DNA from 2 places in the Achromobacter sp. GW823-FHT04E03 genome. Region 1 is predicted to be linked to the other one. Evidence: riboswitches for the same ligand, from Rfam matches in the RefSeq annotation. Region 1 holds a riboswitch; the other holds the start of a gene.

Region 1 (11,507 bases):
AGAAGCGGGCCGATGTTTCCCGCAGAACTCCGGCACCCGACGCAATCGCCGTGCCGGCGTCGCCCGATCTGGCGCGGCTGCGGCGCGACCTGCGACAACTGATGAGCCGGGACGTGGGCGTGCTGCGCAGCGATGCATCGCTGGCGCGTGCGGCGGCCTTCATTGGTCCGCTGCGAGCACAGACGGAAGCGCGGCTGTTGCGCGAGGGCTTGAGCCTGGAACTGCTGGAGCTGCGCAACCTGGCTCTGGCGGCTGATCTCATCGTGCGGGCGGCGAGTGCGCGGGGTGAAAGCCGCGGGGCGCATTTCAACCGCGATCGTCCGGGCCAGGACGCCGTGGATTTGCGGCTGCGCGCGCCTGCCGCAACCGCCTAGGCGCGGGCAGGGCAGTGTCCGGCCGGCCAGCGGCTCAGGAAACCCCGGTCAGCAGATGCTGCGCGGCGCCCGTCGCCGCGCGCCTGAAACGCGACGGCGAAACGCCCATGTGCTCGCGGAAGAAGCGGGAGAAATTGCCGGGCGTGGAGAAGCCCAGGTCCAGCGCTACGGAGGTCAGGGGCTGCTCCTGGTGTACCAGCAGGCGCACGGCTTCTTCGACGCGCACGGCGCTCCAGAAAACTTGCGGCGTGGTGTTGAGCTGATCGCGGAACAGCGCGAAGAAATGGCCGCGCGACAGGCCCACGCGGCTGGCGACTTCTTCGGCCGTGATGGGTTCATGGGCGTGCTCGCGCATGTAGGCGATCGCCGCGCGCAGCCGGCGGTCCAGCGCCGGCGTCGCGGGCATCTGGTTGCGTGGGCGCTCCGGTTCGATCGACGATTCGATTGCCGCTTGCAGCAAGGCCTCGACTTCGGCATCCAGGTCCGCGCCGGGGTGGTCCTGCGGCGCCACGATCTTGTCCAGCAAGCGCCAACAGCCCTGGCGCACCGCCGCGTCGATGGGCACGCCCGGCGCGGCGAAGTGGAATGGCCGCCCCGTGGCGGCCCGCCGTTCGTCCAGCCAGGGCTTGGCGATGTAGAGCACCAGGAAGATGGCCGGGCCCGACCGTTCGAGCAGCCTGGCGTCGTGCGATTCGTACGTATTGGTGCCTAGCGCCAGGTGTTCGCTGTAGGGGACCGGAGTCTGGCCGACATGCCCCAGCACGCGCGCGCCGCCCAGCCACAGGGCCAGCTGCACTTCCGCATGCGCGTGCGCGATCAGGTCGTCGCGCAGTTCCAGCACAACGGCGCGGCCGAACGCGCCTTCGTGCAAGGCGTAGGTCTCCTGCATGTCTGTCTCCCGTTTTTCTTATCGCCTCGTCGCGCAAGCCTGGGCCTGCGTGCGGGCGGGTGCGGCGCTCAGGGAATTTTATGGGCGTTTACGCGTTTGTCCGCGCTAGGTGTATTCACTAGGCACAAAATCTGACTCTGCGATAAGTCCGCGCACGCAGCGATAAGCGCGCCACCGCCTGCGCCGATACAGTCCTGAAAAATTGCCGGCGCGGTGCCGATGCAAACAGCGACTGTTCAGATAAAGGGAGGCGGCAGCATGAGCACGCAACACGTCAACGGCATGGCCGTGGAAATCGACGGCGAGGGGCCGGCACTGTTGTGCATACACGGCCTGGGCGGTTCCTCGAATACCTGGACGCCCGTCATGGGCGCCTTCGACGGTTTCCGCGTGATCCGTCCTGATCTACCGGGCAGCGCTCGTTCGCCGCTGGGCGAAAAGCGCCTGTCCATCGCTACCTACGTGGACGCGTTGGTCGGACTGCTGGACGCATTGGATATCGATGTGGCGCATGTCGCCGCCCATTCGCTCGGAACCGTCGTGGCCCAGCATCTTGCCGTGGCGCATCCGGGCAGGGTCAAGTCGCTGGCCCTGTTCGGCCCGCTGGCCGCTCCGCCCGACGCGGGCCGGCCCGGCATCCGCGCGCGTGCGGAGCTGGCGCGCGGCGGCGACGCGGCCATGCAGGAGATCGCCGACGCCATCGTCAAAGGCGCGACCAGCGCCCAGACCAAGCAGGATCAACCCGCCGTGCTGGCGCTCGTGCGCGAGAGCGTGATGCGCCAACCGCCGCAAGGCTATGCGCAGAGCTGCGAGGCGCTGGCGGATGCGCAGCCGGCCGCCGTCGAGACTATCGGCGCGCCGGCCCTGCTGGTCACCGGCGATCAGGACGGCGTGGCGCCGCCCGGCAATGTCGAGGCCCTGGCCGCGCGCATGCCAGGCAGCCGCCGCATCGTGCTGGACGGATGCGGCCACTGGACCACCTACGAAAAGCCCCAGGCCTGCACCGAGGCCCTGCGGGAGTTCCACGCGGCGCTGCGCTAAGCCACGTTTTCCTGGCGTTTCAACATAAGAAATCGGCCCCAAACGCGGGCCGGAGGAGACCTGTCATGTCCAGAATTGCCATTACCAACGTCGTCATCTTCGATGGCAGCGGCAAGCTGCCTTTTCAAGGCGAGGTGCTGATCGACGGCGCGCGCATTTCGCAGGTCGCGCGCACGCCCGAGCAGGTGAGCCGGGAGGGCGCGCGCATCATCGATGGGCGCGGCCGCTTCCTGATGCCGGGCATGACGGAAGCGCATACGCATTTTTCCTGGAACGACCAGCCCACGCTGGCCGCGATCCAGTTCATGCCGCCGGAAGAGCACATACTCTGGTGCGTGCACGTGGCCAAACGCTATCTGGAAATGGGCTGGACCTCGGCCATCGGCGCGGCCGCGGCCAAGCCGCGCCTGGACGTGGTGCTGCGCAATGCCATCAATGCCGGCGAATGCCCGGGGCCGCGCTACCTGGCGGGCAGCCAGGAGATCACCACCATAGGCGCGCTGGGCGACAACTCGCTGCCGCACATGCCGTTCGACGAACTGAGCTTCGGCAGCGTGTGCTGTGGCCCCGAAGAGATCCGGCGCTCGGCGCGCACCTTCATCAAGTACGGCGTCGACCACCTGAAGATCAACCTGTCGGGCGAGTACATCGCCGGCCTGCCGGCCGAGATGTCGCCCTTCGCCGAAGACGAGATCGCCATGCTGGCGAACGAGGCCAAGCGCTATGGCAAGCGGGTCGCGGCGCACGCGCGCTCCAGCGAGTCAGTCAAGCAATGCGTGCGCCATGGCATCGAGATGATCTACCACGCCAGCTTCGCCGACGAAGAGGCGCTCGACATGCTGGAAGCCAACAAGGACCGCCATTTCGTTGCGCCCGGCATAGGCTGGCTGATCCGCACCGCCTTCAACGCGTCCGAGTACGGCATCACGCCCGCCATCGCCGAACAGATGGGCTACAAGCGCGAGTTGGAAATCGCCTCGGAGTCGCTGCGCAAGATGCACAAGCGCGGCATCCGCATCCTGCCCGGCGGCGACTACGGTTTTGCCTGGATGCCCCACGGCACCAACGCCCGCGACCTCCAGTACTTCGTGGACTACATCGGCATGACCCCGACCGAAGCGCTCGTGTCCGCCACCCGGTTGGGCGGCGAGATCATGCAACGTCCGCACGAATTGGGCATGCTGCGTCCTGGCTATCTGGCGGACGTGGTCATGGTCGATGGGGATCCGCTGAAGGATCTGTCGTTGCTGGTGGATCCGGAGCGGATCTTGCTGGTGGTGAAGGATGGGGAAGTGTGTAAGGGTAACGCTATGTGCGGACAGTTGGGGGCGTCGGGAGCGGGAGTTTTTGCGGATGGCTCGGCGAACGATCAAAAACAGAAGGAGGTCGCGCCGGCGTGAAACGGGACGATGCGGCGGCATGGTAATTCGCCCAATGGGGCTCCGCGGACTTTTAAATCAGTGCCATACGATGGTGTCGAATTTTCCATGCGGAGTATTACTTGACCTTTCCCGATGGTTGCATTTTCGTGGTCGGAATATCCGGTCGTTGGTGACTGCTGGTGCCGGAGCCGCCGCTGCCGCCAATCGTGCCGGGGCTCGTTGGTAAACCTGGATTGGTTGAGATAGGCTTCTTTTTACTCGGCTGCCCTTCTACGTCAGGGCTCGGCCTTTTCGACCTCGGGATCGAACCGTCGCGGCATGCATTGTTGATGGCGGGGGTGTCGTCTGGCGGGCACACAAGCTCCGCATTGGCCCAAGAAGGTATGAGCAAATTCAGCGCAAGAAATAGAGGAGGGATTTTCATTGCAGGCGTCCAGTGATTATTCGAGGCTCTTCACAAAACACGTGGCTATCTGATCTTCCGGTAGCACTTTGCAGTCATTCAGGATTGAGCGGAAATCCACGGTCGAATAGGCTCCGCTCTCCGCTGAAAAAGACGGCACGCCAACGGTGGAGTAATCATTTTTGAGCAACCCGCCGGCTGCTGCCATCAAGGCACCGATGACGAATGTGGCTAGTCCTGTTGAGCCTGTCTTGAAATCGAATTTCAAATCGGTTGCCGCCAAGGCGGCATCGAAACCGCCGTCTTTGATGCCAAGCAGAAGAAACATGACGCCAACGCTCATTACGGCAAATCCAATTTGCATCACTCCGATTTTGAGTCGGGTTTTTGTAGTGATTACGGTCTTATTTGAATGCTCTGAGAACACAAATGCTGCCAGAACATACGAATTGGGATCCGAAGCCCGGGATACCGCATTTTGTGTTGCCTCAAATGTTGTGACAAATTCACCTGCGGTTGGATTGAGCGTTCTCTGAAGATCGGTCAGTCCAACCGCTGCGAGTCCCAGCAGCAAGGCTGGAATAGCAGCGCCAAACATGATCACTACGATCGTCTGCACCATCTGGTAGCGCGTTTTACGCCTGGCCGGCTTCCGGCCTGCATTGACGGACTCGTCGAGGGCTGTTTTTGGTTCGCCAGTAACGGTTTCCATTGGGGGTCTCTCAAGAGAAACGTGGAATTCGGTCGCGGTACCGGAGCTTTCCGAATGTAATCCCCAGCCGTACCATTCGCTTGACGCGTCGGCCTCAGGCGAGCAATGGCCAGCCAATGGCACTGGAAATGGCCTTCCTCAATACAGCCATTGCCGCGTTCCATGAGTTTTGGATGACGATATTCGAGAGATCCACAATGGCAAAAAGAACTGCTTTTGCGGCCAGCCGGTATTGATCCATTAAGAAATGGGCGTTTACCTCCGTTATGGTTTTTTCGGCCTGGCGCTTTTGAATCTTGGAGGCAACGCCAACTAGCGTCTGAAACTCCTGTTCAGCGTAGCTCTCCAGCTTTGCCCAGGCGCCGCCAGCAGATTTTTCGGCGGCGGTCAGCATATCCTCAAGTACTTTTGTCCAGTTCATTTATTGTCTCCCTGTTATTTTAATTCGGCTTTCTCACCTGCCTTTCTCGCGCTCTGTGTAGTCATTATTGCTCGGAAATGAATATTTATTAATTGTTGGGCCAGTTGTATGGTTTGAAGGTCTAGGGGAGTGTTGCGGGAGTTTCTGCCTTCAAGCGAATTGAGCGGTGAAAAGGGCTGCGTGAATTCCCTTTCGCCTTGAGCCTCTGCTGTTGCGGAGTCTTCGAGCGGCAAAGGAGGGTCGAGTAAGAGTGCTTGGCCGGCCCGATATAATTGGGTGGTTGTTCCCTTGTTTCGTGCGTCGGCGGTAGACCGTACGATCATGACATCAAGCTTGTTTCTTATCTCGGAGTAATTTTCAGGGGCGTATGTCGTACTCGGATCTGCGCAGACCCCTTTCCCCTTGATTGCGCACTGCCGCAGTTTTCCGAAAATACTTGCGGTCATAGAGACGAGATCCATTGCTCCTTTATCCAATGCTTCGTCGTAGTTGGATACTATGTTTATGGAGCAGCTGGAAAGAAAAGTAAGAACAAGTGCCGCGAGGGTGGCTTTGGCCTTCGCCGTGGTTGGTTTCATTGCACTCCCCCAAGTGGAATAATTATCTGCGCAAGATTTTCACGGCCGTAGGCGGAAGGCTGTACTGGTTGTGGCGGCTTGTTTTCAATCCAGATGTTTTCTGGATTTTCATGTTGCGAAACAGTAGGCGGGTTTTGGCCGGAAATCCATTGGCCTTTGGTATGAGGCGAGGGCGACAGATACCAACCGACTGGTTTTTTTTGCGGGCCGCGCGATGCGTCGCGCGGCCCTCGACTCATGCCTCGCCCACCCCCTCCCTCACGCTCGCCGCCAGCATCTGCGCCGTCGCTGCCGACAAGGTCCAGCCCAGGTGCCCATGCCCCGTGTTGTAAAACACGCCGGGCCGCCTGCCTGGGCCCACGCGGGGCATCATGCTTGGAGTCATGGGGCGCAGCCCGCACCACGGCACCACGCGAGAGGTGCGGATGCCGGGGAAGTGCTTGCGGGTCCAGTCCACCAGGGGCTGCACGCGCTCCGCGCGGATGTCCATGTTGAAGCCATTGAACTCCGCCGTGCCGGCCACGCGGAAGCGGTCGCCCAGGCGGCTGGTGACGATCTTGGCGGCTTCGTCCAGCAGGCTGACGCGCGGCGCGGCCGCCTGGCTGGCGGCGTCGTCCAGATGCACGCTGATGGAGTAGCCCTTGACCGGGTAGATGTTGAGCGTGTCGCCCAGCTGCCTGGCGAACTGCCGGCTGACGGCGCCGGCGCAGACGACGATGGCGTCGGCCTCGTGCTGTTCGCGGCGCGTGCCGCCTTCGCGTACGACGTCGAGCACGTAGGGCGCGCCGTCCAGGCTGATGTTGCGGATGTCCGCGTCCTGCGCGAAGCGCACGCCGCGGCGTGCGCAGGCGCGGGCCAGGCCGCTGGTGAACTTGTGGATGTCGCCGGTGGCGTCCGAAGGCGTGTAGAAGCCGCCATGGCAGGCGGTTTGCAGCGTGGGCTCGATGCTGCGCGCTTCCTCGGGCGACACCGCGTAGCGCTCCAGCCCGCCTTCCTGCAGCAGGGCATTGGCGCGGCGCGCGGTCTCGAAGCTGGCGGCGTCGTGGTAGATGTGCAGGATGCCGCGGCGCTCCAGGTCGAAATCTATGCCTTCTTCTTCCGCCATGGCGTACAGATGCTGGCGCGCGGCGATGGCCAGCCGGGTGGTCTCGATCGTGTTGCGGCGGTAGTTGCGGATCTGTCCGATGAACTGCGCCAGCCAGGAGTACTTGTGCCAGCTGAAGCGGGGATTGAGCAGCAGCGGGGCGTTGTGGCGGCCGAGCCAGCGCAGGCCTTTCATGATGGTGGCGGTGCTGTTCCAGACCTCGGCGTTGCTGGCCGACAACTGGCCGCCGTTGGCGTAGGAGGTCTCCATGGCCGGATAGCGCTGGCGGTCATAGACAGTGACGTGATATCCCAGTTTGCTCAAGGCATAGGCGGACGTGACGCCGGTGATACCGGCGCCAATGATGGCGATGCGGGGCATGATGGCTCCAGATTGAGTGGCCGCGGCCACCCGGCCGCAGCACCCCATCTGTCTCTGTACCTGAGAGCTTCACCCGCGGCGCAGACGGCGGCGGGTTCCCCTTCGGTGGGCGCGCTTGGCGCCTCTCTCCAGATTGTCTAGACCGCGCAGTCCTGTTTGCCTGAGAGTTTCCGGGGCGGTTGCTCCGTCGGCGCCTGCCGCGGGGGCAGGTCTCTTCTGCGGGGTTTTGGATCGACGAGGCGAGAATAGCCAAATTCCCCTGGGATGAGACCAAGGGTTAGTACCAATAAGGCGTCGCATCGCGCTACGATGCATGCGCGCCGCCGTCGCGGCGCCACGGATCCGACACGACAGGGAATGACGAGAATGCGCTTGAACAGCATGCTGCGCACGGGATTGTTTGCGCTGATGGCCGCAGGCTGCGCGCTGGCGCAGGCCGGCCAGGCAGAGACGGACCGCAAGGTCGACGAGGCGGTCCAGGCCGTCATGCGCGAACACGGCATTGCGGGCATGTCGATCGCCGTGACCCGCAACGGGACACAGCATTTCTACAACTATGGCGTGGCGTCCAGGCAGACCGGCAGGCCTGCCGGCAGCGATACGCTGTACGAGATCGGCTCCATCAGCAAGACCTACACGGCAACCCTGGCAGCCTATGCACAGGTGCGCGGCCGCCTGGCCTTGAGCGACAGTCCGGCCAAGTACCTGCCGGAGCTCGCCGGCAGCGACTTCGCCAAGCTGAGCCTGATCAACCTGGGGACGCACACGACCGGCGGCTTCCCCTTGCAGGTGCCCGACGCGATCAAGAACCAGGCGCAGCTGATGGCCTATCTCAAGGCCTGGAAGCCCGAGCATGCCGCTGGCACGTATCGCACCTACGCCAACCCCAGTATCGGCATGCTGGGCATGGTGGCGGCCAAGAGCCTGAACCGGCCGTTCAAGGCGGCCATGGAGCGGGACCTGTTTCCCAAGCTGGGCCTGACCAGCACCTACATCGACGTGCCCGCCGCCAGGATGGCGGACTACGCGCAGGGCTACAACAAGCAGAATGCGCCCGTGCGCGTGAATCCGGGCGTGCTGGCCGACGAAGCCTACGGCGTGAAGACCAGCGCACGCGACCTGATCCGTTTCGTCGACGCGAACATGGGCTTGAACCTTGCGGATGCCGGACTGCGCGGCGCAATCGCGCAGACGCACGTCGGTTATTACCAGCTGGGCGACATGACCCAGGACCTGGCCTGGGAGCAATTGCGCTATCCGGCAACGCTGGACGCGCTGTTGACGGCCAATGCCGGCAACTACAACAGCCAGAGCCAGCCCGTGGCGGCGTTGAACCCGCCGCTGCCGCCGCAGGAGACCGTGTGGATCAACAAGACGGGTTCGACCAATGGCTTCGGCGGCTATGTGGCGTTCGTGCCGTCGAAGAAGCTGGGCATCGTGATACTGGCCAACCGGAATTATCCCAACGAGGCCAGGGTCCGGCTGGCGTACCGGATCCTGGGCGAACTGGAGCAATAGGCCCGCTATCGCGCGGGCGGCTGCCTCGCCGCGCCGTAGCGGGGCAGCAGGTCCATCACTTCCAGGCGCTTGCACAATTGCGCCAGCCGCTCCATCTTGTAGGCATTCACGTCCATGCCGGCGTAGTCATAGAAGCCCTGGCCGTCGCGCAGCCCGTTGCGCCCTTGTTCCATATTGCGGGCGATGACCGCAGGCGAGGCGAAGCGCGGATCGATGGCATCGGCGAGGTAGCGCGAGGCGTAGTAGAGGATGTCGCCGCCGCCCCAGTCGATGAACTCCAGCAGCCCCAGAACCGAAAAACGCAGGCCGAAGCCCAGGCGCACGGCCGTGTCGATGTCTTCGGCGCTGGCCACGCCTTCCTCCACCATGCGGGCCGCTTCGTTCATGGCCAGGGCCTGGATGCGGGGCACGATGTAGCCCGCGGCGGGGGCGCACTGCACGGGCTTCTTGCCCGCCAGGCGCAGCGCTGCCAGCAGCCCTTGCGTCGCGGCCTCGCTGGTCTGCGGGCCGCGGCTCACTTCCACCAGCGGTATCAGGTAGGCGGGGTTGAGCCAGTGCGCGTTCAGGAAGCGCTGCCGGTTTTGCACCAGTTCCGCCAGCTCGGTGACCAGAAAGGTGGACGTGGTGGACGCGATGATGCTGTCCGGCGCGCAGGCCGCTCCCAGCCATACAAAGGCATCGCGCTTGGCGTCCAGGCGTTCAGGCACGGCTTCGAACACCACGCGCGCCTGCCGCAGGTCTGCCTCCGCATCCTCGCGCGTGCATAGGCGCACGCGCGCCAGCGCAACCTCCGCCTGCGCGGCGTCGAGCAAGCCCAGCCTGCACAGGATGCCGAGCTCGCGGCGCAGATCGTCCCGCACACGGGCGAAGTACCCGGCCTGCTCGGCGGACGTGCGCGATTTGATGTCTATCAGCGTGACGTCCAGTCCCGCATGGATGTATGACAGCGTGATGCCCACGCCCATGCGGCCGGCGCCGACTACGCACATTTTTTCATTCATGGCTTGTATCTCCGTGTCAGCAGCCTTCGGCCAGAAGCTGGCGCATGTCCGCGTGCGACAGGCGGTCCAGGCCCAGGCGTTCGAATGTGCGTCCTTCCGCGTAGAGGTCGCGGCCGGTGACCGCGCTGGCCAGGCTCAGCAGGCCTTGCGCGACCGGCGTCGGCACGCCCGCCCAGCGGCCGGCGGACACCAGGAATGACAGGCCGAGCCGCGTGTCTTCGAGCATGTAGCGGTGCGTGTGCAGGTCTATGTCCTCGCGCCAGTCGCCGCTGTCGGTGAGCTTGCCATGGGCGCCGCGGCCGTACATCCATTCATCGCCTTCGGCGGCATAGTGGTCGGCCAACGGGAAGTGGGGCGCGGCATAGCCCAGGGCCACACGGATGGCGATGCGCTCCGCGTCCAGCGCGTCGGTCACGCGCCGTATGGAGGCCTGGGTGCCTTCGTTGTGGATGTCCCATTTGTCGAAGTGTTCCAGCGGCCCTGCATTCATCATGATGAGCGGCGGATGGATGATGGGGCCGGCGTTCATCAGTGCGCCCGAAAGTCCGTCCTCTATCGGTTCGATGCTGGGGTAGGCGCGCTGGACCACGGCCAGCGCCTGCTTCGACAGCCGCCGCGGAAAGACGCCGGTGGGCAGACGGGTGGCGTAGCCGCTGATCACGACCTTTTCGCCATGCTTGCGGGCCAGATAGGGCAGGGTGCCGGTTTCGGCGAAGGCCGTATCCGCGACGTTTCCCGCGTCTTTCATGGCGCGGGCGAAGACGTAGCAGCCGAAGGTGCCAGGCGGCAGGAACACGACCTGGCCGTCGCGCAGCAGCGGCGCCAATTCCCGCGCCAGCGCTTCGTGGGTGGTGGAAGGCAGGGGAATGACCAGCAGCTCCGCATGCTCCACGGCTGTGGCCAGGTCGCGCACCAGCTGCAACTGCCGCGGTCCGTCGCCCAGCGGAACCTGGCGGCTGCCGCGATAGTCGGTGACCGTCAGCGCGCCCGCATCCCGCAAGCCCTGGAAGGCCGACCAGTCCCTGCGCCACCAATGCACGTGATGGCCTTTCTCAAACAGCTCGGCCGCTGCCGCGTAGCAGCCGTGGCCGCCGCCTATGACGCTGATTCTCATGGTCAAGCTCCGTCAGATGGAGCCTTGATCCTAGCGGCGGCGTGCAGGCGTGGCTGCGCCGAACGCGCAAGCGGCGTTCCGATCCGGCAAGCGAATCCGGCGCTGCCGTGCGACGCCTAATGCCTGCTTTGGCGCAGGGTGTCCGACGGCAGGCAGCCGTAGCGCTTGCGGTAGTGGGTGGCGAAATGCCCGAAGCTGGAAATGCCGTGCCGCAGCAGGATGTCGGTGACGCTATCGCCTTCGCCGGCTTGCGCAAGCGCCGCGTGCACCTGGGCCAGCCGCTGGTTGCGCACGTAGTCGCTGGGACTCTGCTTCAGGAACTGCGAAAAGCCGTTTTGCAGCGTGCGCACGGAGACGCCGCAGTAGGCCGCCAGGTCCATCAGCGATAGCGGCTGGTCCAGATGGCTTTCTATGTAATCGCGCGCGCGCCGCACGTGCAGCGGCAACGGCTGGCGGCGGTCTGCCTGCAAAGCCTCGGAGTAGTTGTGCGGCAGCTGGGTCAGCAGCAGCGTCAGCAGGTAGTCTGAAAAGCCGGCGGCCAGCGTTTGCGTGACGCCTTCAATGGCGGGATGGCGGTACAGCCGGCACAGATAGTCCAGCGTTTCGCGC
Region 2 (11,507 bases), on a different contig from region 1:
GCAGGCGGGGCAGTGGCTAGGATTCGTGTGCATGGCGTGGGCCTTGCCGCGCGGGGCGGAGCATCCCGTCGAACTGGCGCTGATGTCTACCGCCGCGCTGACGGCCCTGTGCATCTCGCTGGCCCACGAAGGTTTCCACATGGCGTTTCGCGACGAGCTGACCGGCCTGCCGGGCCGGCGCGCGCTGAACGAGCGTCTGCAGCGCATGGGGCGCGTCTATACGCTGGCGATGGCCGACGTCGACAACTTCAAGGCTTTCAACGACACCCACGGGCATGACGTAGGCGACCAGGTCCTGCGCATGGTGGCGGCGCAGTTGCGGCGCGTGCCGGGCGGCGGCCGGGCCTACCGCTACGGCGGCGAGGAATTCACGCTGGTGTTCCCGGGCAAGACCGCGGCGGAAAGCATGCCGCACCTGGAAAGCGTCAGGCGCTCCATCGAGGCCTACCAGATGCGCCTGCGCGACAAGCCGGTGCGCCCCAAGGCCGACCAGATCGGCCTGCGCCGCCGCGGCGGGCGCGACGCGCGCAATGCGCGGCCGCTGCGGGTGACGGTCAGCATAGGCGTAGCCGAACGCAGCGACTCCCTGCGCGCGCCCGACGCGGTGATCAAGGCGGCGGATCAGGCGCTCTACAAAGCCAAGGACGAAGGCCGCAATCTGGTGCGGGCGTTCAGCACGCGGCGCCGGACTGGCGCGGCCTGATGCCGCGCCGCTACTTGCCGGCCAGCGGCAGCGCCATCAGCGCTTCGTCGTAGAGTTCGCCGTTCACGCATAGCGCTTCGCGCTCGCGCCCGTATTCGGCAAAGCCCAGGCTTAGATACAGCGCGGTGGCCGCCTGATTGTTGGCGGTCACGCTCAGCTGCACCTGGCGGATGCCGCGCATGCCCGAGGCATGGGCGATCGCCGCCTGCATCAGTTGCCGGGCCAGGCCCTGACCGCGCTGCGCCGGCGCCACGTACATGCTCCAGATGTGCGCTTTGTGGCGCATCTTCAGTTTGCGCTGGCGGCCCACGCCGACCATGCCGGCCAGGACCCCGCCGCAGAACGCGCCAAACATTGCGCTGTCGTCCGAAGGCTGGATCCAGCCGCGGATATCCTCCAATGTCAGCGTGTGTTCCTCTTCGTAACTCGATCCGAACGATTCAGGGGTTTCCACCAGGGCGTCCAGGCGCAATTGGCGCAGCGGCGCCGCGTCGGCGGGAACAAGGCGTCGGACGGTGATCGGGGACATGGTCGGCAAGTGTTGGGAATAGGGAACGTTCGGCGGTGGATTCGCCAGTATAGGGGGACGCGCTGCCTATAATGGTCCTAACGCCGCTTGCGGTTTTCACAAAGGAGCCAATGATGTTCGGTTTCCTCAAGACAAACCAGGACGCCAAGCGCGACGAAGTCCAGGAAGAGTTCGTGGCGCGCGTGGCGGGTGCTGCGCAGGACTTCGTCCAGGCAGCCGGCTCGGCTGGCGCCGTGCTGGATTACACGCCATCCAGCGTCCATGCGCTGGACGAAGCGCTGGAGGCCGCCCATCTCGGGACCTTGCCTCTCACTCCCATGCAGACCGTCGGCGCCGCCGCCTACCTCTACGAGGTGGGACGCCGCGCGTATGGCGGCCTCTACGAAGTGTGCGATGACGAGGACCCAGTGGTGCTGGTCTGCGGCGAGCCCGATTCCGAGGTCTGCTTCGGCGCCATCGCCAAGGTCGAAAGGCGCATCCGTTACGGCTCCGCCGAGGCCATCCCACCTTATTTCGAACAGTTCCTGATGGCCTTGCAGGCGGGCGAGGCCCGCACCATCCGCTAGCGTCCCGGCGCTTCGGGCGCCCGGTTTGCTTCCCCGTGCGGCCCGGCTCTCTGTGCTGAAAACGTCCGCTTTTGGCGCGATGACAACGGCCGTCCGGGCCATTCCGGGATTTCCCTTAGGGCTGTAAGAAAAACAGCCCTACAATTCGGCCATTCCCGCCGCCCTGGCGGGTGCTCGCGCCGTCTGTCATCAGGCGGATTTTTACTAGAAGTACACTCGCGCCGCGTTACGCGTCCGAACCCGCCTTGCCCCCAGGAGCGCCTGCATGAAATTCCGCTTCCCCATTTTCATCATCGACGAAGACTACCGTTCCGAGAACGCGTCCGGTCTGGGTATCCGCGCCTTGTCCGCGGCGATCGAGGCCGAGGGCGTCGAGGTGATCGGGGTGACCAGTTACGGCGATCTGAGCTCGTTCGCCCAGCAGCAGAGCCGGGCCAGCGCCTTCATCCTGTCGATCGACGACGAAGAGTTCGACGTGGATTCGCCCGAGGACGTGGCCAGCGCCATCAAGAACCTGCGCGCCTTCATCGGCGAGCTGCGTTTCCGCAATGCCGACATCCCCATCTACCTGTACGGCGAGACGCGCACGTCCGAGCACATCCCCAACGACATCCTGCGCGAGCTGCACGGCTTCATCCACATGTTCGAGGACACCCCCGAATTCGTGGCGCGCCACATCATCCGCGAAGCCCGCAGCTACGTCGACAGCCTGCCGCCGCCGTTCTTTCGTGAACTGGTCAAGTACGCGCAGGACGGCTCGTACTCCTGGCACTGCCCCGGCCACTCCGGCGGCGTGGCGTTCCTGAAGAGCCCGGTGGGCCAGATGTTCCACCAGTTCTTCGGCGAGAACATGCTGCGCGCAGACGTCTGCAACGCCGTGGACGAACTGGGCCAGCTGCTGGACCACACCGGTCCCGTGGCCGAATCCGAACTGAACGCCGCGCGCATCTTCCACGCCGACCACTGTTTCTTCGTGACCAACGGCACCTCCACCTCCAACAAGGTGGTGTGGCATGCCAACGTGGCCGCGGGCGACGTGGTGGTGGTGGACCGCAACTGCCACAAGTCGATCCTGCACGCCATCACGATGACGGGCGCGATTCCGGTGTTCCTGCGCCCCACGCGCAACCACCTGGGCATCATCGGTCCGATTCCGCTGGAAGAATTCCACCCGGACAACATCCGCAAGAAGATCGAGGCCAACCCCTTCGCGCGCGAAGCGGTGAACAAGAACCCGCGCATCCTGACGCTGACGCAGAGCACCTACGACGGCGTCATCTACAACGTCGAAATGATCAAGAAGCAGCTGGGGAGCTACGTCGACACGCTGCACTTCGACGAAGCCTGGCTGCCGCACGCGTCGTTCCACGAGTACTACCAGGACATGCACGCCATCGGCCAGGACCGTCCGCGCAGCCAGGACGCGATGGTGTTCGCCACCCACTCCACGCACAAGCTGCTGGCCGGCATTTCGCAGGCCTCGCAGATCATCGTGCAGGAGTCCGAGACCCGCAAGCTGGACCGCAACGTCTTCAACGAAGCCTACCTGATGCACACGTCCACCTCGCCCCAGTACGCGATCATCGCGTCCTGCGACGTGGCCGCCGCCATGATGGAGCCGCCGGGAGGCACCGCGCTGGTCGAGGAAAGCATCCGCGAAGCCCTGGACTTCCGTCGCGCCATGCGCAAGGTGGAATCCGAATTCGGCAAGAACGACTGGTGGTTCAAGGTCTGGGGGCCGAACCGCCTGGTTTCGGAAGGCATCGGCAACCGCGACGAATGGATCCTGGAGTCCAACGACCACTGGCATGGCTTCGGCGAAATGGCCGAAGGCTTCAACATGCTGGACCCGATCAAGGCCACCATCATCACCCCGGGCCTGGATATGTCGGGCAGCTTCGGCGAAACCGGCATTCCCGCCGCGCTGGTCTCCAAGTACCTGACCGAGCACGGCGTGGTGGTCGAGAAGACCGGCCTGTATTCGTTCTTCATCCTGTTCACCATCGGCATCACCAAGGGCCGCTGGAACACGCTGCTGACCGCCTTGCAGCAATTCAAGGACGACTACGACCGCAACCAGCCGCTGTGGCGCATCCTGCCGGAATTCTGCCGCGACCATCGCCGCTACGAGCGCATGGGCCTGCGCGACTTGTGCCAGGAGATCCACGAAGCCTATCGCGCGCGTGACGTGGCCCGCCTGACCACCGAGATGTACCTGAGCGACATGGTGCCGGCCCTCAAGCCGTCGGATGCCTTCGCCCGCATGGCGCACCGCGAGGTCGAGCGCGTCGACATCGACAAGCTCGAAGGCCGCGTCACCGGCGTGCTGCTGACCCCGTATCCTCCGGGCATCCCGCTCTTGATCCCGGGCGAACGCTTCAACCGCACCATCGTCCAGTACCTGCAGTTCGCGCGCGAGTTCAACCAGCGCTTCCCGGGCTTCGAAACCTACATCCACGGCCTGGCCGACGAAGTGGGTCCGGATGGCGAAAAGCGCTATTACGTCGACTGCCTGATCGAAGACTGATGTTCGATGTAGCAGTACTCGGCGCCGGCGCCGCGGGCATGATGTGTGCCGCGGTCGCCGGCCAGCGCGGCTTGCGCGTGGTGCTGGTCGACCACGCCGAGCGCCTGGCGGAGAAGATCCGCATTTCCGGTGGCGGCCGCTGCAACTTCACCAATATCGGCGCCGGCCCCGCCAACTTCCTCTCCGACAATCCGCATTTCTGCCGTTCGGCCTTGGCCGGTTACACGCCGCAGGATTTCCTGGCGCTGATGAAGCGCCACCACATCGCCTGGCATGAGAAGCATCGCGGCCAGCTGTTCTGCGACGATTCCAGCGAATCCATCATCGAAATGCTGCGCGCGGAGTGCGACGCGGGCAGGGTGCAGTGGCGCATGGGATGCTCGGTGGCCGAGATCGGCCATGGCGAGCAGGGTTACGAGCTGCACACCAGCCAGGGCACGATCCGCGCCGCGAAACTGGTGATCGCGACCGGCGGCATGGCCATTCCCCAACTGGGCGCCACCGATTTTGGCCTGAAGATCGCGCGGCAGTTCGGCCTGAAGGTCGTGGAACCGCGTCCCGCCCTGGTGCCGCTGACCTTCGATGCCGAGCAGTGGCGGTCCCTTTCCGAATTGTCCGGCGTGGCGCTGGAGGTCAATCTGCACACGGGGCAGGGCAAGGCGCGCGGCGAGTTTCTCGAGGACCTGCTCTTTACCCATCGCGGCCTGTCCGGACCTGCCATTCTGCAGATCTCCAGCTACTGGAAACCTGGGGAGCCCATCGTGATCGATCTGGCGCCTGGCCGCGATCTGGCGGAAGAACTGCTGGCGTCGAAGTCGGGCAACCGGCAGCAGCTGCATACCGTCCTGGCGGGCCTCTGGCCCAAGCGCCTGGCCGACCGCTGGCTGCACCTGGCGGAGCAGGGCGGCAAGCCGGGCCTGGCGGCGCTGCGCCCGGCCGACGCGCCGGACAAGACCTTGCGCACGCTGGCCCAGGACATCCATCAATGGAGCCTGGTGCCCAGCGGCACGGCCGGCTACAAGAAGGCCGAAGTCATGCGCGGCGGCGTGGACACGCGCGGGCTGGACCAGAAGTCCATGCAGGCCAAGACCGTCGCCGGCCTCTATTTCATCGGCGAAGCCGTGGACGTCACGGGCTGGCTGGGCGGCTACAACTTCCAGTGGGCCTGGGCTTCGGGCGTGGCCTGCGGCAAGGCGCTGTAGCGTCCTCTGGCGGGACAGGGCGCCGATAGGCCGGCGCTATGGCAGGTATTGGAAGCCTGCCATTGTTATATCAAATAAAAATACTTATCATTTATGTTTTCGATATTGATCCAAACCCTGAATCGGGGGGCGGATCCAACGGAGACATGCATGGCCTACACTCTTCCGCCCCTGCCGTATGCCTACGACGCCCTGGAACCTCACATCGACGCGATGACGATGGAGATCCACTACAGCAAGCACCATCAGACCTACGTCAACAGCCTGAACGCCGCGCTGGAAGGCGCGGGCATCGTCACCAACGAGCCGGTCGAGTCCCTGGTGGCGCGGCTGGAGCAGTTGCCCGAAGCCATCCGCGGCGCCGTGCGCAACCACGGCGGGGGCCACGCCAACCACAGCCTGTTCTGGTCGGTCATGTCGCCCGAGGGCGGGGGTGAGCCGGACGGCGCATTGGCAGCGGCCATCGAGTCCGAACTGGGCGGGCAGGCCGCCTTCCGCGACGCGTTCACCAAGGCTGCGCTGACCCGCTTCGGCAGCGGTTGGGCCTGGCTCTCGGTCACGCCGGCCGGCAAGCTTGCGGTGGAAAGCAGCGCCAACCAGGACAGCCCGCTGATGCACGGCAACACGCCCATTCTGGGGCTGGACGTGTGGGAGCACGCCTATTACCTGAAGTACCAGAACCGCAGGCCCGAGTACATCGGCGCCTTTTACAATGTCGTGAATTGGCCTGAAGTGGCGCGCCGCTACGCGGCAGCCCAGCGCTGAGCGCATCTCTCGCAAGGAGGGCAGCGGCACATGAATACCTTCAGCCGTCATCGCGTGCGGCCGGCGGCCACCAGCATCAGCGTGTGGACCCTGGCCGTATTGGTGGCATGCCTGGGCCTGCACCAGTTGTGGGCCTATCTGGACGTGCGCGCGCCGCACGTGGCCGATGCCCTCCTGGGCGGGCTGGTGGCCGCGGGCGCTACGGCCCTGGGTACTTTGCCCATCCTGTTTGCCCGGACCATCCCCCAGAAAATGCAGGACAGCATGTTCGGCTTCGGCGCCGGCGTGATGCTGGCCGCCAGCGCCTTCTCGCTGGTGGCGCCGGGCATCGCCGCGGGCCGCGACCTGGGCTATGGCCCCTGGGGCGCCGGCTTGACGGTGGGCGCGGCCGTACTGCTGGGGGCGGCGGTGCTGCTGCTCATGGACCGTACCCTGCCGCACGAACATTTCATCAAGGGCCGGGAAGGCATCGAGGCGCACCGCCTGCGCCGCACCTGGCTGTTCGTCTTCGCCATCACCCTGCACAACCTGCCGGAAGGCCTGGCCATAGGCGTGGGCTACGCGGGCAACGACGCCATGCGCGGCACCGCGCTGGCCACCGGCATTGCGATCCAGGACATTCCCGAGGGGCTGGTGGTGGCGGTGGCGCTGCTGGCGGCGGGCTATCAGCGCGCCTTCGCCGTGGCGCTGGGCATGCTGTCCGGGCTGGTCGAGCCGCTGGGCGCGGTGCTCGGCGCCGCAGTGGTCGGCTGGTCCGAGCCGCTTCTGCCCTGGGGCCTGGGTTTTGCCGCAGGCGCCATGCTGTTCGTGATCAGCCACGAGATCATCCCCGAATCGCACCGCAAGGGGCATGAGGTCTACGCGACCTGCGGCCTGATGCTGGGTTTCGTGCTGATGATGCTGCTGGACACGGCGCTGGGCTGAGCCGCCGCGGGCATTCCCTGGCCGCGGCTTTCGTTGTATGCTTGCGCCGCTGTCACGCATGTTGCGGGAGAGAGCGGCCTGTACGTCCGGCCGCCGCCGAAGGCGCAATTCGCCCGGAATCGCTCAGGTAACCCATACCGCCCATGCTTGCCCTGTCCCGGTTTTCTCACCGTGCGGACGCGGCAAAACAGTACTCTGGAGAGACCTGGCGCCGGCCCTGAACTAGGGACATAGCGAGCAGCCCAGGCGCCGAAGGTGCAAACCCGCCATGCGGGGCAACTCTCAGGCAAAAGGACAGAGGGGCGGAAGATTCAGCCGTTGTACAAGCGCACCCCGCTTGGCACCACTGGCATTCCGTAACCCTGGCAACACTGCCGCCCCGGAGTTTCCGCGCATGTCCGCAACCCTCAAACGCACCCCGCTGGCCGAAGAACACATCGCCTCTGGCGCCCGCATGGTCGACTTCGGCGGCTGGGACATGCCGCTGGCCTACGGTTCGCAGCTGGAAGAGCACCACGCCGTGCGCCAGGACGCCGGCATGTTCGACGTGTCGCACATGCTGAACGTCGACGTGGCCGGTCCCGACACGTTCGCCTTCCTGCAGCGCCTGGTCGCCAACGACGTGTCCAAGCTGACCGTGCCCGGCAAGGCGTTGTACAGCTGCATGCTGAACCCGCAAGGCGGCGTGATCGACGACCTGATCATCTATTTCTTCGCCGCCGACGAATGGCGCGTCGTGGTCAACGCAGGCACGGCCGACAAGGACGTCGCCTGGATGCAGCGCGTCAAGCAGGCTGGCCAGTTCGACGTTGCCATCACGCCGCGCCGCGATCTGGCCATGGTGGCCGTGCAAGGCCCCAACGCCCGCGCCAAGGTCTGGGCCGCGCGCCCGGCCTGGCAGGCCGCCAGCGAGCCGCTGACCCCCTTCGTGGCCGCCCGCGTGGGCGACGACACCCTGGTGGCCCGTACCGGCTACACCGGCGAGGACGGCTTTGAAATCGTGCTGCCGGCCGCCGAAGTCGTGCAGCTGTGGCGCGACCTGGTCGCCCAGGGCGTGCGTCCCTGCGGCCTGGGCGCGCGCGACACGCTGCGCCTGGAAGCCGGCATGAATCTGTACGGCCAGGACATGGACGAGCTGACCCAGCCCGACCAGGCCGGCCTGACCTGGACCGTGTCCCTGAAGAACGCCGAGCGCCGCTTCATCGGCCGCGACGCGCTGGAACAATTCGCCACCCCCGCCACCTTCATCGGCCTGAAGCTGCAAGAGCGCGGCGTGATGCGCGCGCACATGGCCGTGCGCACCAAGGAAGGCACGGGCGAACTCACCAGCGGCACCATGTCGCCTACGCTGGGCGTGTCGATCGGCTTTGCCCGTCTGCCTCAAGGCGTCAAGGCGGGCGACACGGTCGAGGTCGACATCCGCGGTAAGTGGGTGCCCGCCCTGGCCTGCAAATTGCCGTTCGTGCGTAACGGCAAAGCGGTCGAACACTCGTAAACTCGAAGCTTCGCGCGAGCCGCCGGCCCCTGGGGCGACGGCCGCCCGCGCGAGGCGCGCAACACCATTCATCTACCCGCATTCCCTCAGGAGTTCCCATGAGTCTGCCCACCGATCGCAAGTACACCGAGTCCCATGAATGGGTCAAAGCCGAAGGCGATGTGTTCGTCGTCGGCATCACCGATACCGCCCAGGATCAATTGGGCGACCTGGTCTTCGTTGGCGACGTGAAGGTCGGCGCCAAGCTGAACGCCGGTGAAACCGCTGGCGTGGTCGAATCGGTCAAGGCCGCTTCGGACATCTACGCTCCCGTGGCCGGCGAGATCGTCGCGTTCAACGAAGAGCTGGAAAACAATCCCAACCTGATCAACGAATCGGCCTTCACCGCCTGGATCTTCAAGATCAAGCCGGTCAACGCCGCCGACGCCGACAAGCTGCTCGACGCCGCCGGCTACGAAGCCGTCGCCAACGGCTAAGCCAGCCTGGCTGGAACGGGCGCAGGGCACCCGCCACGCGCCTGTTCCGCAAGATGCAATACCGTCCGTCCTCCGACGACACCCGCTATCCCGAGACCTCTCCATGTCGCGCGCCCTAGACACCCACACCGACTTCATTCCCCGCCACATCGGCCCTTCCGACGCCGACCAGGCCGCCATGCTTGCCGTCATCGGCAGCGCCAGCCTGGACGCCCTGATCGAAGAAGTCGTGCCGCCCAAGATCCGCAGCCAGGCCCCGCTGGCGCTGCCCGCCTCGCGCAGCGAAACCGACGTGCTGGCCGAACTGAAGCAGATCGCCGGCCGCAACAAGGTCTACCGCAGCTATATCGGCCAGGGGTACTACGGCACGCAGACGCCCAACGTGGTGTTGCGCAACATTCTTGAGAATCCCGCCTGGTACACGGCCTACACGCCCTACCAGCCCGAGATCTCGCAGGGCCGCCTCGAAGCCCTGCTGAACTACCAGACCATGGTCGCCGACCTGACCGGGCTGGACATCTCCAACGCCTCGCTGCTGGACGAAAGCACCGCCGCCGCCGAAGCCATGACGCTGGCGCGTCGCAGCGCGAAGTCGAAGAGCCCGGTGTTCTTCATTTCGCGCCACGTGCATCCCCAGACCATCGAAGTCGTGCGCACGCGCGCCGAAGGACTGGACATCGAAATCACCATCGGCGACGAGGCCGAAGGCCTGCCCGAGTGCTTCGGCGTGTTGCTGCAGTACCCGCACAGCACCGGCTCCGTCGCCGACTACCGCAAGCTGGCCGAAGCCGCGCATGCGCAGGGCGCCATCGTGGCCGTCGCGACTGACCTGCTGGCGCTGGCCCTGCTGGCCGCGCCCGGCGAATGGGGCGCGGATATCGCCATCGGTTCGGCCCAGCGCTTCGGCGTGCCGTTCGGTTTCGGCGGCCCGCATGCCGGCTTCATGGCCTGCAAGGACGCCTTCAAGCGCAACATGGCTGGCCGCCTGGTCGGCGTGTCCAAGGACGCGCAGGGCAACCCGGCCATGCGCCTGGCGCTGCAGACGCGCGAACAGCACATCCGCCGCGAAAAGGCCACCTCCAACATCTGCACCGCGCAAGTGCTGCTGGCCGTGATGGCTGGCATGTATGCCGTTTGGCACGGCCCGGCCGGCATCCGCCGCATCGCCGAACGCGTGCAGCGCAGCACCGCCATCCTGCGCGCCGAGCTGGTCAAGCTGGGCGTGAAGGTCGTCAACGACACCTTCTTCGACACGCTGCTGCTGGAAACCGGGGCGGCCACGCCCGCCATCCTGACCGCCGCCGATTGCGCGCACATCAACCTGCGCCGCGTCGATGGCGCCCGCCTGGCGGTGTCGCTGGACGAGACCGTGACCGCGGCTGACCTGCAGGCGCTGGTCAACGTCTTCGCCGCCGGCCTGGAACGCGATGACGTCGAACTCGACATCGACGCGCTGGACGCGGCCGCCGCCAGCGGCATTCCCGCCGGCGTGGCGCGCGAAAGCGCGATCCTGACGCACCCGGTGTTCTCCAGCGTGCAGTCGGAAACCGACATGCTGCGCTACCTGCGCAAGCTGGCCGACAAGGATCTGGCGCTGGACCGCACCATGATTCCGCTGGGCTCGTGCACCATGAAGCTCAACGCGACCGCCGAGATGATCCCCATCACCTGGCCCGAGTTCGCGCTGATCCACCCGTTCGCGCCGGCTTCGCAAAGCCAGGGCTACAACGAACTGATCGACCGCCTGTCGGCCGCGCTGTGCGAGATCACCGGCTACGACAACATCAGCCTGCAGCCCAACTCGGGTGCGCAGGGCGAGTACGCAGGCCTCCTGGCCATCCGCGGCTACCATCAGGCCAACGGCCAGCATCAGCGCAACATCTGCCTGATCCCGTCGTCGGCGCACGGCACCAACCCGGCCTCGGCGCAACTGGCCGGCATGGACGTGGTGGTGGTGGCGTCGGATGCCAACGGCAACGTCGATCTGGCCGACCTGCGCGCCAAGATCGAACAGGTCGGCGACAAGCTGGCCGCTTTGATGATCACGTATCCGTCGACCCACGGCGTGTTCGAGGAAGCCGTCACCGAGATCTGCGATCTGGTGCACCAGGCCGGCGGCCAGGTCTACCTGGACGGCGCCAACATGAACGCGATGGTGGGCGTGGCCCAGCCGGGCAAGTTCGGTTCGGACGTGTCCCACCTGAACCTGCACAAGACCTTCTGCATTCCGCACGGCGGCGGCGGCCCCGGCGTGGGCCCCGTGGCGGTGCGCGCGCACCTGGCTCCGTACCTGCCGGGCGTGGTGAACGAGCAGGGCAAG

Evidence for each region. Region 1 has a riboswitch for glycine ahead of AC1RHV_RS08380 (D-amino acid dehydrogenase). Riboswitches for the same ligand answer to the same signal wherever they lie in the genome.
Region 2: linked by a shared signal. The riboswitch ahead of gcvT (glycine cleavage system aminomethyltransferase GcvT) and the one ahead of AC1RHV_RS08380 (D-amino acid dehydrogenase) in region 1 are both predicted to bind glycine.

The regions. Positions count from the first base shown of each region.
Region 1 covers NZ_JBXAIJ010000001.1:1,781,958-1,793,464, reverse strand. The annotation lists gene nadB (L-aspartate oxidase) at 1-374, shown strand, start outside; gene AC1RHV_RS08410 (helix-turn-helix domain-containing protein) at 409-1,263, opposite strand; gene AC1RHV_RS08405 (alpha/beta fold hydrolase) at 1,522-2,304, shown strand; gene AC1RHV_RS08400 (metal-dependent hydrolase family protein) at 2,370-3,704, shown strand; gene AC1RHV_RS08395 (hypothetical protein) at 4,127-4,801, opposite strand; gene AC1RHV_RS08390 (hypothetical protein) at 4,896-5,222, opposite strand; gene AC1RHV_RS08385 (hypothetical protein) at 5,237-5,800, opposite strand; gene AC1RHV_RS08380 (D-amino acid dehydrogenase) at 6,036-7,265, opposite strand; glycine riboswitch at 7,310-7,401, opposite strand; glycine riboswitch at 7,403-7,494, opposite strand; gene ampC (class C beta-lactamase) at 7,623-8,783, shown strand; gene AC1RHV_RS08370 (3-hydroxybutyryl-CoA dehydrogenase) at 8,789-9,784, opposite strand; gene AC1RHV_RS08365 (NAD/NADP-dependent octopine/nopaline dehydrogenase family protein) at 9,801-10,898, opposite strand; gene AC1RHV_RS08360 (AraC family transcriptional regulator) at 11,015-11,507, opposite strand, start outside.
Region 2 covers NZ_JBXAIJ010000002.1:1,281,835-1,293,341, forward strand. The annotation lists gene AC1RHV_RS17235 (GGDEF domain-containing protein) at 1-703, shown strand, start outside; gene AC1RHV_RS17240 (GNAT family N-acetyltransferase) at 714-1,232, opposite strand; gene AC1RHV_RS17245 (hypothetical protein) at 1,346-1,798, shown strand; gene AC1RHV_RS17250 (arginine/lysine/ornithine decarboxylase) at 2,064-4,325, shown strand; gene AC1RHV_RS17255 (BaiN/RdsA family NAD(P)/FAD-dependent oxidoreductase) at 4,325-5,527, shown strand; gene AC1RHV_RS17260 (superoxide dismutase) at 5,678-6,292, shown strand; gene AC1RHV_RS17265 (ZIP family metal transporter) at 6,323-7,216, shown strand; glycine riboswitch at 7,271-7,366, shown strand; glycine riboswitch at 7,402-7,524, shown strand; gene gcvT (glycine cleavage system aminomethyltransferase GcvT) at 7,611-8,711, shown strand; gene gcvH (glycine cleavage system protein GcvH) at 8,810-9,187, shown strand; gene gcvP (aminomethyl-transferring glycine dehydrogenase) at 9,291-11,507, shown strand, end outside.